Regions from separate parts of the Cytobacillus sp. T106 genome, predicted to be linked through region 2. Evidence: riboswitches for the same ligand, from Rfam matches in the RefSeq annotation. Region 2 holds a riboswitch; the other holds the start of a gene.
The links. A riboswitch is a leader RNA that binds a small molecule or an ion and turns the genes downstream of it on or off. The one in region 2 is predicted to bind S-adenosylmethionine.
Positions count from the first base shown of each region.

Region 1: another riboswitch for S-adenosylmethionine. It lies ahead of ABU165_RS14070 (Fur-regulated basic protein FbpA); the one in region 2 lies ahead of metK (methionine adenosyltransferase).

Region 1 covers NZ_JBEUMK010000007.1:52,945-57,372, reverse strand. Annotated here, with positions in the region: gene ABU165_RS14080 (TetR/AcrR family transcriptional regulator) at 1-497, shown strand, start outside; gene ABU165_RS14075 (alpha/beta hydrolase) at 550-1,356, opposite strand; gene ABU165_RS14070 (Fur-regulated basic protein FbpA) at 1,373-1,540, opposite strand; SAM riboswitch class I at 1,608-1,712, opposite strand; gene ABU165_RS14065 (DMT family transporter) at 2,080-3,006, shown strand; gene ABU165_RS14060 (AAA family ATPase) at 3,115-4,428, shown strand, end outside.
Region 2 covers NZ_JBEUMK010000001.1:45,464-49,891, forward strand. Annotated here, with positions in the region: gene qoxA (cytochrome aa3 quinol oxidase subunit II) at 1-610, opposite strand, end outside; gene ABU165_RS00300 (thiol-disulfide oxidoreductase DCC family protein) at 980-1,345, shown strand; SAM riboswitch class I at 1,461-1,638, shown strand; gene metK (methionine adenosyltransferase) at 2,070-3,269, shown strand; gene asnB (asparagine synthase (glutamine-hydrolyzing)) at 3,593-4,428, shown strand, end outside.

The DNA.
Region 1 (4,428 bases), on a different contig from region 2:
GTGCGTCTGTCCGCAATATTGCAGCGGAAGCCGGTGTTTCTCTTGGCGCCCTGCGCCACTATTTCTCCACACAAGATGAACTGCTTGTCTATGCAATGAAACTGGTAAATGAAAATGTGATAAACAGGGTTTCGGAGATTGCATTGAAGGATTTGCCCCCAAGGGAAAAGGTTTATCAAGTCCTGCTTGAAATTGTTCCAACCACTGATGAGAAAATGGCAGAAATGGAGGTGTGGTTTGCGTTTGTTGCATACAGCAGGCAAAAGGAAGAATTTCGAATCCTGAAGCAGGGAATATATACGGGGATTGTTCAGATGATGGATTTTCTAAAGTCCCATGGAGAGCTGAAGGATGGCCAGGATCATGATCTTGAGACTGAAATGTTATACAGTTTCATTGACGGGCTGGCCCTGCACAGTATGCTCGAGCCTGAACGTCTGAAACCGGACAGAATAGAAAAAACTCTCCGCCGCTACCTGGATAGAATCCTAAAATGACCACAGATGACCGGATCTTTTAAAATCCGGTCATTTTCAGCATTGATTCAGTTCATGAAGATGCATATGACTGCTGCTCCCTGAAAGCTTTGAGCCATTCTGATGTGCATTCGATCAGCTCCGCAAAGCAGCGGCCGGCTGAATAGGTATGGCAGGCTCCTGTAACATAATGCAAGGAACATGATCCTTCCTTCCGCTTCCTGAATTCTTCCGCATATCTTCCTGAGTGGGATACCGGAATATCCTGGTCTGCTGTTCCATGTACAATCAGGACATCGCCCCTGTATGCCGCAAGCTCTTCCAAAGGTTCATATCTCTTCAGCGAAGAAAAGTAATTGTCCGTTAGCTGATAGCCCAAATAATCAAGTGAAGCTCCCTTGTCCAGTGCCTTTACCTTTTCACTGCCGACAATGCAGACGATATCCTGATATGGTCTTGCAGAAGCCGACCATATGATAAGCTTCCGGATGCGGACATCTTTTGCAGCAGCCAGCACGGCAACGGCTCCGCCGAGGCTATGGCCGATGAGAGAAATTGAATGAGGATTTGCATAATCAAGCTTCACTGCAAAATCGATAGCAGATAAAGTCTGCTCCAGCAAATCGGGAAGACCTGTTTCTCCGTACTCACCCGGACTCTCCCCGCAGCCCTCATAATCAAAGCGGAGGACAAGATACCCCTCTGCAGTAAGACGGTTGGAAGTTTTAACAAATAGCCTGTCGACACCAATACGGCTTCCTGTAAACCCATGGCAGATGATGACCAGGGGATAGCGGCGGTTCTTGCTGAATCCTGCAGGAAAATCCAGCGATCCGCACAAGTGCTTATCCTTCCAGGGTATTAGAATACTTTCTGACATATATAGTCCCTTCCCTCTATTCATTAATATGTGATCTGTTTTCCTGATAAAGTTTTAACAATTCTTCGTACGGCACCTGAAATAGCTGGCGGCCTTCTTGTTTGTATATACCCATGGACAGCAGCTCTGAAATCAGCTGGTCCTTTTTCTCTTCTTCTTTTATCATTATAGTTTCTTCCTTCATTAAAAAAGCCCCTTCTGACCGGTGGCCCGGAAGCAGAAGAGGCTTTATGCGCGTATGGCTGCCGCTTCTCTCATCTTCCAAGCTTCCGCTTGTTGGATTTGGCACAGTTCTCGCAAGGAGTCTGCTGCCGAGGCTTCATAGGGCCAATTCCCTCCGCCTCTCTGGATAAGAGTATTCCTATAAGTTTTGTTGGAATTAAATATACGCTACTTTCTTTTGATTGTCAAGATGTACTGCTGCAATTTCCTGTTCAGCTTTTTATTCAGCTGATATAGCCAATAGGTTTCCTGTCTGAAAGTGAAATGCAAATCACAAGTCCCGATTTTAACGGCATGAGTGTATATATAATGCCCCCTCTGGAACATCGGAAACCAGGAGAACTCTTTTTCAGTTACATCCATATGGAGTCTAAACCCTTGGATGAAGTCATCATATTCAAAGGCAAATCTCTTGAAGCGAAAGCAACAGTCTATCACTTCTTTCAGTCTATTTTCTATTCTACTTGAATAAGAATAATAGAAGGTATATGGGAGGTGGGAATGATGCAGGGCAATCGCATTCTATCTTTATGGTACGCCCTTCTGGCAATTGCGTTCTGGGGTGTTTCATTTGTTTCAGTCAAATGGCTGGTATATTATTTGGCACCGGGTGCCCTGGTTTCCTTAAGATTTATGATTGCTGCCATCTTCCTGGGCTGCCTTCTCACAATATTCAAAGAATCCTTTTACATAAAAAAAGAGCATTTCGCCCATGTTTTTATTCTTTCGGTACTTGGGGTGTTCATCCATCAAATGGTACAAGCTTCTGCCATGCTCACCCTGGATGCCTCTGCTGCCGGCTGGATGATCTCTTTCACACCTGTTTTTACTAGTTTGCTTTCCTTCCTTTTCTTATCTGAAAAGCTTTCGCTCCTTAAAATTGGGGGAATGATGATTGCCGTTACAGGGGTTCTGGTTATCTCTGCAGAAAATTCAGGGGGTATGCTTCAATTCAGCCCTGGTCTTGGTTATTTCCTCCTGCTTTTCAGTACCTTTAATTGGGCTGTTTATTCGATTTTGTCCAAGAAATTTGCACTTCCCTATTCTTCTCTTGCTGTCACCTTTTGGACAAGCCTGATAGGCTGTTTGGCGACTCTGCCATTCCTTTTGAGAAATCGGGGGTATGAATTACTGTATACCCTCCCTTTGGACGGGTGGCTGCACCTGCTGTTTCTAGGCATTTTTGTATCGGCCCTGGGCTACTGGTACTGGGGAAGGGCGCTTGAGGTGCTCGAAGCGACACAGGTTTCGGTCATGATGTATTTGGAACCGCTGTTTACACTGCTGGCAGCAATCCTTATTCTCGGGGAAAAAATCCCATTATACAGCAGCATCGGCGGAGTTCTGATCATCATGGGAGTGTCGGCTGTTAACAAGCCGGTACTCGGCTTCCTTATGAAAAAGCTTTTTAAATACCCTGTAAAATAGAATTTAAAACCCTTTACCAAAAATTACATGTTTTTTCCCTTGCATAAATCTATACAGTCCGAACAAGTTTTCCTATAATGGAGATAGATTCATTTAGGAGGGAAATTGTTGAAATCCACTTTCAAAAAAATTTCGAAACCTGTCCCCCTTATTTCATTGGCCATTCTAATTGCTGCTGCTGCGCTGTGGTTCAGCCTATCCGGCAGCAAAGAAGTTACCATTCCCTTTTCTTCCATAGAAAATATCATTCAGGATCATCCTAGTGAAACTGTCCTATTAAAAGAAATGAAAAATGGCACTCTCCATTTGACCGCAGGTACAGCTGAGTATGTGTCACAGGTGCCTCCAAACAGCCAAATGGTTGCTAAACTGATTGAAAATTACAATATCCAGTACAGCTATTCTTCCGCAAATCCATTTACATTCTGGATTTTGGGTGGAACACTGATCCTTTTTGCAGGGATTGGCCTTTACCTTCATAAATCCGGCAAAGGAATATCCACCGCCAATTCGATGAAAAACAGCGCCAGCAAGGCAAAGCCCCTTCCTTCCATCACAATGGATAATATTGGCGGCCTTCAGGATGAAATGAAGGAGGAAATCCTCCAGACACTTTCCATCATTAAAGACAGGGAAGCATCAATCCAGCTTGGTGTGAAGCCGCCAAAGGGAATCCTGCTTTATGGACCTCCGGGTACAGGCAAGACGCTGCTTGCCCAGGCGATTGCCAAGGAAATCGGCGCTTCATTCTTTTCAACCAGCGGATCTTCTTTTAATGAAATGTTCGTCGGCGTAGGCGCCTCAAGGGTCCGAAGCTTATTCCAGAACGCCAGAAAGCACTCACCTGCAGTTGTCTTCATTGATGAAGTCGATGCCCTTGCAGGCAAGCGGAAGCAGCATGGCGGGGACGAAAGCGAGAAAACATTGACTGAGCTGCTTGTCCAGCTTGACGGCGGCCATTCAAATGACGGCATCCTGTTCATCGCTGCTACAAACCGCAAGGATATGCTGGATGATGCATTCCTCCGTCCAGGCAGGATTGACTTCTCTTTCCTAGTTCCGCTTCCGGATACAAAAGGAAGGCAGGAAATCATCAGCATTCACACAAAAGGCAAGCTTCTGGCAGAAGATGTAGCAGCTTCCCTGCCTGCACTGGCAGAAAGCACTTCCGGCTTCTCAGGGGCTGACATCAGCTCTCTCTTTGAGACAGCCAGCAGAAGGGCCATCCGGAACGGGAAAGAAAAAATAGATAAAGAAGACCTTGATTTTGCCATTGACCGGACGGTGCTTGGAAGCACAACACGCCCGCTTCAGGACCCCGAGACTAAAAAGAGGGTTGCCATCCATGAAGCCGGACATGCCTTGATTGCCGCCATCACCAAGCCTGGCTCAGTAAGAAAAGCAACAATCATACCACGTGGA
Region 2 (4,428 bases):
GCCCCATATATTCACCGGGTTCATCTGCTCCCAGGTGCAATGTGTTGACCATATCAGCCATGGCATATTTTTGTCCGCCAAGCTGAGGGATCCAGAAGCTTGTGATCGGTCCGTATGAATAGAGCTTAAATTCAAGCGGGCGGTCAGTCGGTACATATAGATAGTTGACTGTTTCGATATCTTCTTCTGGATAGCTGAAATGCCATTTCCAGTTAGAAGATGATGCATATACGACTAAAGGCTCTTTGTCGCCGTATCCTGTAGGTGCTGATTCCACTTTATAGTTGCTTTGTGTGGATACAACCGAAAGGAAGATGACGATCAGGACGGGGATACCGACACAGACCGCTTCGACCAGAAGATTTCCTTTAATATGCGGCGGTTCATAATCCTTGCTTTGCTTTGAAGAGCGGTATTTATAGAGCATATAAGCAAGCATGGCAAAAACCACAAGGACGATGACAGACATGATTGCCGTTGACAGGATGATGTCTTTTGCCTGGACGGCGGCCTGAGGCCCCTTGGGATCCAGCACCATCAGCGGCTCACAGCCTGATAGAATAGTAATGATTGTAAATATTCCTAAAAGCAAAGAATATTTCTTTTTCATGGATAAGCCCCTTTCTCAATGGCTGAAAGTTTAATAACATAATAATAGTGTATATGTTACATAGTTCACAATCTGTTATCATCATAAGCAATTTTAAAGGGTAATTCAATAGAATGTGAAAGGTGTCACAAATTGTTCAAGAAGATAGAAATTCTTTCCGAACTTTGCGGCATATTATTTGCACAACAGAAATTAAGGGGGCTTGCCAAGGCGGGGGAAACTCCTGCAGCTAAGCAGAAGAGGCATTATTTATAATGAAACATATATTATATAGATATAAGTTTACACTGCTTCTATATTGATTGAAAGGTATGGTAAAATTTAATAAAAAGCACGATTTTACAGGCGGGAGATGGTAATGTGAAAACGATGGCCCTTTACGACAATACTTGCCAGCTTTGCCAGATGACAAAAAAATCTTTCCAAAAGCTTGACCTGCTCCACAGGGTAGACTGGGTTTCACTCCAGAAATATGAACAGGAGCATGGAGAAATTCAGTTCAGCAGCAGGGAGCTGAGGAAAGAGCTTCATATTATAACTCCTGAAAAAAAGGTCCTGAAAGGTTTCTATGCAGTAAGAAGGCTGCTGCTGCTGTTCCCCCTGACCTTCGTTCTCGGGCTCTTTATGCACCTTCCTTTCGCATCTGCTGCCGGGGTTCCGGTATACCGGTGGATTGCACGGAACAGACACAAACTGCTTAGGAAGAAATGCAAGGACGGCAGCTGTTCCCTGTGATTAATTTCCATATCAGATTTTCTGCAGGTGCAGGATGAATTTCTTCTTGCTATAGCGGAGAAAATGATTGACGCCGCTACATCTGTACGTTATGATTTTACCTTGAACGGATACTCTCTTATCCCGAGCTGGTGGAGGGACAGGCCCGATGAAACCCAGCAACCTGCTAATGATGCTTTTGAAAACGGATATATGCTGAAAAGAGCATAACGGTTCAAATTACCAGCCAGCAATGGTCTGTTTTTAGCAAAGGTGCTAACCTGACGCAAGGAAGATTCCTTGAACGATAAGAGTGAAAGGCGCGAATCATTTTGCTTTCAACCTTTTCACTTTGGGAAGGTTTTTTATTTTGCATTTTGAGGGATGTCTTTTAATTGCATATTATGGAAGTTTTTGCATAAAGCTGATTTACAAGGGCTATGCATTTAACAGGATAAAATCATACAATTTCTATTGTGCCTGGCTTATATATAATGCCTTTGACCGGTTTTCTGCATCGGCGGTGACCTGCCTTTTCAGCACTTGCCTGAGAATGCACGTACCGGGGGATGGAACCAGCCGGTTATGCAGATTGTGAAGCAATGCATACGCGAGAGCGGGATAAAAACTCCATGTTTATTCAATACTACTTAGGGAATGAGTACCGTATCAATCCGAGGGGAAGAATAAGGTGTAGCGCCGGATAAGAACCTCACTCTATTCTTATAAATAAGGAGGAAATCAGATGTCAAATAAACGCCGTTTGTTTACTTCTGAATCAGTTACTGAAGGTCATCCGGATAAAATCTGTGACCAGATTTCTGATGCAATTTTAGACGCTATCTTAGCAAAAGACGCAAATGCCCGCGTTGCTGCTGAAACATCTGTTACAACAGGGTTAGTCCTTGTTGCAGGTGAAATTACAACATCTACATATGTTGATATTCCTAAGCTTGTCCGCGAAACAATCAAGGAAATCGGCTATACCCGTGCTAAATACGGCTTTGATTCCGAAACATGTGCTGTCTTGACTTCCATTGATGAGCAGTCAGCTGACATTGCAATGGGTGTAGACCAGGCGCTTGAAGCGCGTGAAGGCCAAATGTCAGATGAAGAAATCGAAGCGATCGGCGCAGGGGACCAGGGCCTTATGTTCGGCTTTGCCTGCAATGAAACGAAAGAGCTTATGCCTCTTCCGATTTCCCTGGCGCACAAATTATCACGCCGCCTGACAGAAGTGCGCAAAGAAGAAATTCTTCCGTATCTGCGTCCGGATGGCAAGACACAGGTGACTGTTGAGTATGATGAGAACGACAAGCCGGTACGCATCGATACCATTGTCATCTCCACACAGCACCATCCTGAAATCAGCCTGGAGCAAATCCAGCGCAACCTGAAAGAACATGTCATCAATCCGGTCGTTCCAAAAGAACTGATCGATGAAAATACAAAATACTTCATCAACCCTACTGGCCGTTTTGTTATCGGCGGACCTCAAGGGGATGCAGGTTTGACTGGCCGCAAAATCATTGTTGATACTTACGGCGGATATGCACGCCACGGCGGTGGCGCATTCTCCGGCAAGGATCCTACAAAGGTTGACCGCTCAGCAGCTTATGCAGCCCGCTATGTAGCGAAGAATATCGTCGCTGCCGGCCTTGCTGATAAGGTTGAAGTGCAGCTTGCCTACGCCATCGGGGTAGCGCAGCCGGTTTCCATTTCTGTTGATACATTCGGAACAGGAACTGTGAGCGAAGATACGCTTGTCGACCTTGTCCGCGATAACTTTGATCTTCGCCCGGCAGGCATCATCAATATGCTGAACCTGCGCCGCCCTATCTACAAGCAGACTGCAGCTTACGGACATTTCGGCCGTACAGATGTTGATCTTCCTTGGGAGCGCACTGACAAAGCAGATACACTGCGCCAGCAGGCTGGAAAATAATCCTTATAAGAACAAAAAAGCGGGAGTGCTGAAATATGCAGCTCCCGCTTTTATATTTCGTCTAAGGGGATAGAGCGTTTAACGGTCTGCTGATCTGTGAATAATTCTTGTAAATGCCTAATTTTTCCCCTGCCTGTTTTTCATGTTGATAGTGCCATTTTTTCAGGTTTAGTGGTAGTATTAGAGAGTATGTTTTTTGGGATTAATGTGTGATATAGCAGATTATGGCTGGCCGGGCAAACACTGCACCGGCATGAATGCCTTCCGCTGTTTTTTTCAGACGGAATGGGATTTTGACTAAATTGAAGAAGGTGAACTACATAATGTGCGGTTTTATCGGCTGTGTCCATGAAAATGCGCAAGTTCTGAACGATGCGCAAAAGCAGCAGTTTGAAAATATGAATAATATCATTACCCACAGGGGGCCTGATGATGCAGGCTATTACAATGATGAACATATCCAGTTCGGCTTCCGCCGCCTGAGCATCATTGACATCGAATGCGGCCATCAGCCGCTGACCTATGAAAATGAGAGATACTGGATCATTTTCAATGGCGAAGTCTATAACTATGTGGAGCTTCGCGAAGAGCTCATAAAAGAAGGCCTTACATTTGAGACCAATTCAGATACAGAAGTAATCATCGCGCTATACAGCCACCTGAAGGAAAAAGCGGTTGAAAAACTCCGCGGCATGTTCTCATTTGTGATCTGGGATAAACAGGAGCAGTCCTTATACGGGGCTAGAGACCATTTCGGAATCAAGCCTTTCTTCTACCTCGAAAATGATGGGAAAACATTTTTTGCTTCTGAAAAGAAAAGTATCCTGATGGCGCTGGAAAATGACGTCCTTAACTATGAGTCCCTTCAGCATTATTTGACTTACCAGTTTGTTCCGGAGCCGGAAACAATGTCCGCTGGCATCCATAAACTTGAACCGGGCCATTATTTCACAAAGAAAATCGGTTCTCCGATGGACATCAAACGCTATTGGAAAGCTTCCTTCCAGCCTGTCCAAAAGTCTGAGCCGGAATTTGTGAAAGAAATAAAAGACGTCCTGTTCGATTCTGTTAAAATGCATATGCGAAGCGATGTACCGGTTGGTTCATTCCTGTCCGGCGGCATCGATTCTTCCATCATTGCATCCATTGCAAAACAATA